One region of the Kosakonia sacchari SP1 genome, then DNA from elsewhere that is predicted to be linked to it. Evidence: predicted binding sites of a transcription regulator. Region 1 holds the regulator's gene; the other holds the start of a gene.
What was found. Region 1 encodes sigma-54, which starts transcription at its own class of promoters, with help from an activator protein. Its sites were predicted from a motif close to GTTGGCACANNTTTCGCTNT; they were not measured.

Region 1 (4,430 bases):
GTTGGTTCGCGCAGCCCGTTCTGACAACATTCGACGAGAATAAGGTTCCAACCTGGTCGATAAAGTCAGACAAAGCAAAGCTGACCGATGACAAAATGCTTTATCTTTATGGACATGTTGAAGTCAATGCGCTGACGGCGGACGCCCAGCTGCGAAAAATCACTACGGATAACGCCCAGATTAACCTGGTAACGCAGGATGTTACCTCGAATGATCAGGTCACGTTGTACGGTACAACATTTAATTCCACCGGCCTGAAAATGCGCGGCAACTTACGCAGCAAAAACGCCGAGCTGATTGAAAAGGTTAGAAGCTCCTATGAAATTCAAAACAAACAAACGCAGCCTTAATCTTGTATTGGCCACCACGCTTTTGGCCGCCGCGCTTCCGGCGCTCGCCGTGACCGGGGATACCGATCAGCCTATCCATATCGACTCCGATCAGCAGTCGCTGGATATGCAGGGTAATGTCGTGACCTTCACCGGCAACGTCGTGGTAACCCAGGGAACAATTAAAATTAATGCCGACAAAGTCGTCGTTACCCGTCCGGGTGGTCAGCAAGGTAAAGAGATCATTGACGGTTACGGCAACCCGGCGACGTTTTACCAAATGCAGGACAATGGCAAACCCGTTAAGGGCCACTCCTCGCAGATGCATTACGAACTGGAAAAAGATTTCGTTGTGCTGACTGGTAACGCCTATCTGGAACAGCTGGATAGTAATATCACCGGTGACAAAATCACTTATCTGGTGAAAGAGCAGAAAATGCAGGCGTTCAGCGACAAAGGCAAACGCGTGACCACCGTTCTGGTTCCGTCGCAGTTGCAGGATAAGAGCAATAAACAAACCCCGGCCCCGGCGCAAAAAAAGAGTAATTAATTCGTTATGGCAACATTAACTGCAAAGAATCTCGCCAAGGCTTATAAAGGCCGCCGCGTAGTTGAGGATGTCAGTCTGACCGTCAACTCTGGCGAAATCGTCGGGCTGCTCGGCCCTAACGGCGCAGGGAAAACCACCACTTTTTATATGGTGGTAGGTATTGTGTCGCGTGACGCGGGTAACATCATTATTGATGATGAAGACATCAGCTTGCTGCCGCTGCATGCACGTGCGCGCCGCGGTATTGGTTATCTTCCGCAGGAAGCCTCGATTTTTCGCCGCCTGAGCGTCTACGATAACCTGATGGCCGTTCTGCAAATCCGCGATGACCTGACCTCAGAGCAACGCGAAGATCGCGCCAATGAGCTGATGGAAGAGTTCCACATTGAACATCTGCGCGACAATATGGGCCAATCGCTCTCCGGTGGCGAACGTCGCCGTGTGGAAATTGCCCGCGCGCTGGCGGCGAATCCGAAATTTATCCTGCTGGATGAACCCTTTGCCGGCGTTGATCCGATTTCCGTTATCGATATCAAACGTATCATTGAGCACCTGCGTGACAGCGGTCTGGGCGTGCTGATTACTGACCATAACGTTCGTGAAACGCTGGCAGTGTGTGAGCGTGCTTATATCGTCAGCCAGGGGCATCTCATTGCGCATGGAACACCGCAGCAAATCCTTGAAGACGAACACGTTAAGCGCGTGTATCTTGGGGAAGACTTCAGACTCTGATAGGGTAGGGTTTATTGACGTTTTTTGTCGGAGAGTGCTGCTCTGAATATGAAGCAAGGTTTGCAACTAAGGCTCAGCCAACAGCTAGCCATGACGCCACAACTGCAACAGGCTATCCGTCTGCTGCAGTTGTCCACGTTGGAACTTCAGCAGGAACTTCAGCAAGCGCTGGAGAGTAATCCATTGCTGGAACAAACTGATCTTCATGAGGAAGTCGATAGCCAGCAGGTTCAGGAAAATGACGGCCTGGATACCGTCGACGCTCTCGAACAAAAAGAGATGCCGGATGAGTTGCCGTTGGATGCCAGCTGGGATGAAATTTACACCGCAGGTACTCCTTCCGGTAGCAGCCACGATTACATCGATGACGAATTGCCTATCTATCAGGGCGAAACCACGCAGTCATTGCAAGATTATCTAATGTGGCAGGTAGGGCTGACGCCCTTCTCTGACACCGATCGTGCTATCGCAACGTCTATTGTCGATGCCGTTGACGAAACAGGCTATCTCACCGTTTCGCTGGAAGAAGTGCTGGAGAGCATGGGCAATGATGACGTGGGGCTTGATGAGGTTGAGGCGGTACTTAAACGTATTCAGCGCTTCGATCCCGTTGGCGTTGCCGCGCGGGATCTGCGTGACTGCCTGCTGATCCAGCTCTCGCAGTTCGCCAAAGAGACACCGTGGTGTGAAGAGGCCCGGCTTATCATTAGCGATCACTTGGATCTGCTCGCCAATCACGATTTCCGCACCCTGATGCGCGTGACGCGCCTGAAAGAAGAGGTGCTGAAAGAGGCGGTGAATCTGATCCAGTCTCTGGATCCGCGCCCGGGCCAGTCGATCCAGACCAGCGAACCGGAATATGTGATTCCGGATGTTCTGGTACGCAAACATAATGGTCGCTGGACGGTGGAACTGAACTCCGACAGCATTCCACGTCTGCAAATCAACCAGCATTATGCCTCGATGGGCGGCGGCGCACGTAACGATGCCGACAACCAGTTCATCCGCAGTAACTTGCAGGAAGCGAAGTGGTTGATCAAAAGCCTGGAGAGCCGCAACGACACGCTGTTGCGCGTTAGTCGCTGCATTGTTGAGCAGCAGCAAGCCTTCTTTGAACAAGGCGAAGAATTTATGAAACCGATGGTGCTGGCCGATATAGCCCAGGCCGTCGAGATGCACGAGTCGACGATTTCTCGTGTAACGACCCAGAAGTACCTGCACAGTCCTCGCGGCATTTTCGAGCTGAAGTATTTCTTCTCCAGCCATGTCAATACCGAAGGTGGTGGCGAAGCCTCCTCTACCGCTATTCGCGCGCTGGTGAAGAAATTGATCGCCGCAGAAAACCCTGCAAAACCGCTGAGCGACAGTAAGCTGACGACCCTGCTTTCCGATCAAGGAATTATGGTGGCGCGGCGTACCGTTGCGAAGTATCGAGAATCTTTATCCATTCCGCCGTCGAATCAGCGTAAACAGCTGGTTTGACCCAACCGATAAGGAAGACACTATGCAGCTTAACATCACAGGACAAAACGTCGAGATCACTGATGCTCTGCGTGAATTTGTGACCACGAAATTCGCCAAGCTCGAACAGTATTTCGAAAGGATTAATCAGGTCTATATTGTGTTGAAAGTGGAGAAAGTGACTCACACCTCGGATGCGACGCTCCATGTCAATGGCGGCGAGTTGCATGCCAGTGCGGAAGGGCAGGATATGTATGCTGCTATCGACGGTTTGATCGATAAACTGGCGCGGCAGCTCACGAAGCATAAAGATAAACTGAAACAACACTAATTGTCCGAGCGTCCGTCTGGCGCGTTGCACCCTACCGTAACCCGGTAGGGTGACTGGCTCTGGCGTCGCTCAGGTGAAATTATGATGAATAACGATTCCGCTCTTCAATTGAGCAATGTCCTTAACCAGGAATGTACCCGTAGCGGCGTTCACTGCCAGAGTAAAAAACGTGCTCTGGAAATCATCAGTGAACTGGCGGCAAAACAGTTAGGCTTACCGCCACAAGTCGTCTTTGAAGCGATTCTTACGCGCGAGAAAATGGGCAGCACCGGCATTGGAAACGGTATCGCCATTCCTCACGGTAAGCTTGAAGAAGACACGCTTCGCGCCGTTGGCGTTTTTGTGCAACTCGAAACGCCCATTGCCTTCGACGCTATCGATAATCAGCCTGTCGATCTGCTGTTTGCCCTATTGGTGCCAGCGGATCAAACCAAAACGCATCTGCATACGCTCTCGCTGGTCGCAAAAAGGCTGGCGGACAAAACCATCTGCCGGCGCCTGCGCAGCGCGCAAAGTGATGAAGAGCTATATCAAATCATCACGCAGACGGAAGGTGAAAGCGACGATGCGTAACGGGAAGGAAACCTTTTTATCAGTCGTACTGAGGAGAAATGGTTCATGGTCCTGATGATCGTCAGTGGTCGTTCGGGTTCAGGGAAATCCGTCGCTCTGCGCGCCCTTGAAGATATGGGTTTTTATTGCGTCGACAACCTGCCTGTTGTGCTGCTGCCGGAGCTGGCGCAGACGCTTGCCGAGCGTCAGACTTCCGCAGCCGTCAGTATCGATGTGCGAAATATGCCGGAGTCGCCGGAAATTTTTGAACAGGCGATGAGCAATCTGCCGGACGCCTTTTCACCGCAGTTATTGTTTCTCGATGCCGATCGCAACACGCTGATCCGTCGTTACAGCGATACACGCCGCCTGCATCCGCTTTCCAGCAAAAATCTGTCGCTTGAAAGCGCGATTGACGAAGAGAGCAACTTGCTGGAACCGCTGCGTTCACGCGCAGATCTGATTGTCGATACCT
Region 2 (4,430 bases), 580 kb from region 1:
GCAGTATAGCGTTTTATTGGTAAAAAGCGCGTTAGATCAGATTGTTGGTGGAGAAAAAAGCCCATCCAGGGATGGGCTAAAAGTTCCACGGCAACTAAAAATCCTCTGGCATCTTTCTTACCATAGCTGCATTGGCTACCTCATTCGCCCGAATCAGTTAGCGAACTCAGTGATTCGGGACATATTCGGTTGCCGCCTTGCTGCGACAAGACTTCTGCCGAGTCTTAATTCTTAAACGCTGTAGTACAATTCGAACTCTACCGGGTGCGGCGTCATGCGAACACGGTCGTTCTCTTCGATACGCAGCGCGATGTAAGCATCGATAGCGTCGTCGGTGAATACGCCACCAGCAGTCAGGAACTCGCGGTCAGCATCCAGCGCGTTGAGCGCTTCTTCCAGAGAGCCTGCAACCTGCGGGATCTCTTTCGCTTCTTCAGCCGGCAGGTCATACAGGTTTTTGTCCATCGCTTCGCCCGGGTGGATTTTGTTTTTAATGCCATCCAGACCAGCCATCAGCAGCGCTGCGAAGCACAGATACGGGTTAGCAGCTGGGTCCGGGAAGCGCACTTCGATACGACGCGCTTTCGGAGAAGCGACAACCGGAATACGGATAGACGCAGAACGGTTACGCGCAGAGTAAGCCAGCATTACCGGCGCTTCATAGCCCGGGACCAGACGCTTGTAAGAGTTGGTGGTCGGGTTAGACAGGGCATTGATCGCTTTTGCGTGTTTGATTACGCCGCCAATGTAGTACAGCGCCATTTCAGACAGGCCAGCGTATTTGTCGCCAGAGAACAGGTTAGTGCCGTTCTTGGACAGGGACATGTGGCAGTGCATACCGGAACCGTTATCACCGAACATCGGTTTCGGCATAAAGGTCGCGGTTTTACCAAAGCGGTGAGCAACGTTGTGCACCACATATTTGTAAATCTGAATTTCGTCGGCTTTTTTGGTCATGGTGTTGAAGCGGGTAGCCACTTCGTTCTGACCAGCCGTTGCCACTTCGTGGTGGTGAGCTTCAACAACCAGGCCCATCTCTTCCATCACCAGACACATGGTGGAACGCAGATCCTGTGATGAATCGACCGGCGGGACCGGGAAGTAACCGCCTTTCACAGCCGGACGGTGACCTTTGTTACCACCTTCGTATTTGGTGGAGGTGTTCCATGCGCCTTCGATATCGTCGATAGCGACGCTGGAACCGGAAATGGAGCTGCCGAAGCGCACGTCGTCGAACAGGAAGAATTCCGGCTCTGGCCCAAACAGAACGGTGTCTGCCAGACCGGTGGAGCGCAGGTATTCTTCAGCGCGTTTAGCGATGGAGCGCGGGTCACGGTCGTAGCCCTGCATGGTGCCTGGTTCGAGGATATCGCAACGAATGATCAGCGTAGACTCTTCGTAGAACGGGTCAATGACAGCGGTAGTCGCGTCCGGCATCAGCACCATGTCTGATTCGTTGATGCCTTTCCAGCCACCAATCGAAGAACCATCAAACATTTTACCTTCTTCAAAGAAGTCGGCGTTTACCTGATGGGCTGGGATAGTGACGTGCTGTTCTTTACCTTTGGTATCGGTGAAGCGCAGATCGACAAACTTCACTTCGTGCTCATTCAGCATCGTCAAAACGTGTTCAGCGGACATACTTAAACTCTCCCGGATTTGTCATTGTCGTCGTGGTAACGAGGTCTTCTAATTACTACGTAAGCTGGCGTAGTTATCGTACAATCGTTAAAGCGAAATCTATGCCAACTTTTAAATGCCCCTAAAAAGGCGTTATCATGCTCGGTATAGTGCAAAAGGGCTGCACCATGATGGTTATGTTGCACCAATATAGTGCCTTTATGTGAACACTGGGCACTATATTGGTGCAATTTTCGTTAAATGCCCCTTTTAACGCTCCGTGAAAGCGATCACAAAGCAACTCTGCAATACTTGTTTGCGGAGGATGTTTGTGATCCTGTTTAGTCCTTCGATTAATACGTGTACAATAACGCGCTATTTCTAATGCCTGAGGCAAAGTTGTGATCGAAAATCTGCGTAACATCGCCATCATTGCTCACGTTGACCACGGTAAAACCACCCTGGTTGACAAGCTGCTGCAGCAATCCGGTACGTTCGACGAACGTGCTGAAACTCAAGAGCGTGTGATGGACTCCAACGATTTGGAGAAAGAGCGTGGGATTACCATCCTCGCTAAAAACACCGCTATCAAATGGAATGATTACCGTATCAACATCGTTGATACCCCAGGGCACGCCGACTTCGGTGGTGAAGTTGAGCGTGTGATGTCCATGGTCGATTCCGTGCTGCTGGTGGTTGACGCATTTGACGGCCCTATGCCGCAAACGCGTTTCGTGACCAAAAAAGCATTTGCCCATGGCCTGAAACCGATTGTGGTAATCAACAAAGTTGACCGTCCTGGCGCGCGTCCGGACTGGGTTGTCGATCAGGTATTCGACCTGTTCGTAAACCTGGATGCGACCGACGAGCAGCTGGACTTCCCGATCGTTTACGCTTCTGCGCTGAACGGTATCGCGGGTATGGACCACGAAGACATGGCTGAAGACATGACTCCGCTGTACCAGGCGATTGTTGACCATGTCCCTGCACCGAACGTCGATCTCGACGGCACGTTCCAGATGCAGATCTCCCAGCTCGACTACAACAACTATGTTGGTGTAATCGGCATCGGTCGTATCAAGCGCGGTAAAGTAAAACCGAACCAGCAAGTCACTATCATTGATAGCGAAGGCAAAACCCGCAACGGTAAAGTCGGCAAAGTGCTGACCCACCTGGGGCTGGAGCGTATTGATAGCGAAATCGCAGAAGCAGGCGATATCATTGCCATCACCGGTCTGGGCGAGCTGAACATCTCCGACACCATCTGCGATCCGCAGAACGTCGAAGCGCTGCCGGCGCTGTCTGTTGATGAACCGACCGTGACTATGTTCTTCAACGTCAACACCTCTCCGTTCTGTGGTAAAGAAGGTAAGTACGTGACTTCACGTCAGATCCTCGACCGCCTGAACAAAGAGCTGGTGCACAACGTTGCGCTGCGCGTTGAAGAGACCGAAGACGCTGACGCATTCCGCGTTTCCGGCCGTGGTGAGCTGCACTTGTCCGTGCTTATCGAGAACATGCGTCGTGAAGGTTTCGAAATGGCGGTTTCCCGTCCGAAAGTTATCTTCCGTGAAATCGATGGCCGCAAACAAGAGCCGTTCGAAAACGTCACGCTGGACGTTGAAGAGCAGCACCAGGGTTCTGTGATGCAGGCGCTGGGCGAGCGTAAAGGCGATCTGAAAAACATGAATCCGGACGGCAAAGGCCGCGTACGTCTCGACTACGTGATCCCAAGCCGTGGTCTGATCGGCTTCCGTTCTGAGTTCATGACCATGACTTCCGGTACTGGTCTGCTGTATTCCACCTTCAGCCATTACGACGATGTTCGTCCGGGCGAAGTGGGCCAGCGTAACAACGGCGTGCTGATCTCCAACGGTCAGGGTAAAGCGGTTGCGTTCGCCCTGTTCGGTCTGCAGGATCGCGGTAAGTTGTTCCTCGGTCACGGCGCGGAAGTGTATGAAGGCCAGATCATCGGTATTCACAGCCGTTCTAACGACCTGACGGTAAACTGCCTGACCGGTAAGAAACTGACCAACATGCGTGCGTCTGGTACAGACGAAGCCACGGTTCTGGTTCCGCCGATCAAGATGACCCTGGAGCAAGCTCTGGAGTTCATCGATGACGACGAACTGGTAGAAGTGACCCCGCTCTCTATCCGTATTCGTAAACGTCACCTGACGGAAAACGACCGTAAACGTGCAATGCGCGGAGCGAAAGAAGAGTAATCACTCTTTATTTGCTTGTGAAAAAGCCGCTGATTTTCAGCGGCTTTTTTTATCCTTGCATGAACACCACCTCCTATGGAGGTGGTCAGCAACAAGTTGGCTCTGCCAATAATGCTACTCATGGGAAAATCCGAATCCGTTATCCCCATAACTGATAAGGATTTAACCATGAGTAGATTCCAGAGAGCATCTCATGTGCTCTGGTGTTGTCAATATCATATCGTTTGGACACCCAAGTACCGATTTCGCATCCTGAGGAACAATGTTGGCAAAGAGGTCTATAAACAGATAAGGATCTCAAGTGAACAGCTCGGGATAGAAGTGGTGGAGCTGAATGTCCAGATAGATCATGTTCATTTGCTGGTAAAAGTGCCACCACGGCTTTCAATTTCCCATGTAATAGGTCACTTAAAGGGTAAAACAGCCCTTCGATTGTTCAGTAAATTTCCTTATCTACGGAAGAATAAGTTGTGGGGCAATCACTTCTGGGCACGGGGTTACTGCGTGGATACCGTAGGTATAAACGAAGAAATGATAAGAAAGTACGTGAAGTACCAGGAAAAGCATGAAGTTGAAGAGAGCCAA

Region 2: the regulator sigma-54 is predicted to act here: its motif matches at 1,731-1,750, upstream of glnA (glutamate--ammonia ligase).

What each region holds. Positions count from the first base shown of each region.
Region 1 covers NZ_CP007215.2:512,277-516,706, reverse strand. Annotated here, with positions in the region: gene lptC (LPS export ABC transporter periplasmic protein LptC) at 1-350, shown strand, start outside; gene lptA (lipopolysaccharide ABC transporter substrate-binding protein LptA) at 319-879, shown strand; gene lptB (LPS export ABC transporter ATP-binding protein) at 886-1,611, shown strand; gene rpoN (RNA polymerase factor sigma-54) at 1,660-3,093, shown strand; gene hpf (ribosome hibernation promoting factor) at 3,116-3,403, shown strand; gene ptsN (PTS IIA-like nitrogen regulatory protein PtsN) at 3,485-3,976, shown strand; gene rapZ (RNase adapter RapZ) at 4,022-4,430, shown strand, end outside.
Region 2 covers NZ_CP007215.2:4,830,843-4,835,272, reverse strand. Annotated here, with positions in the region: gene glnA (glutamate--ammonia ligase) at 232-1,641, opposite strand; gene typA (ribosome-dependent GTPase TypA) at 2,022-3,845, shown strand; gene tnpA (IS200/IS605 family transposase) at 4,014-4,430, shown strand, end outside.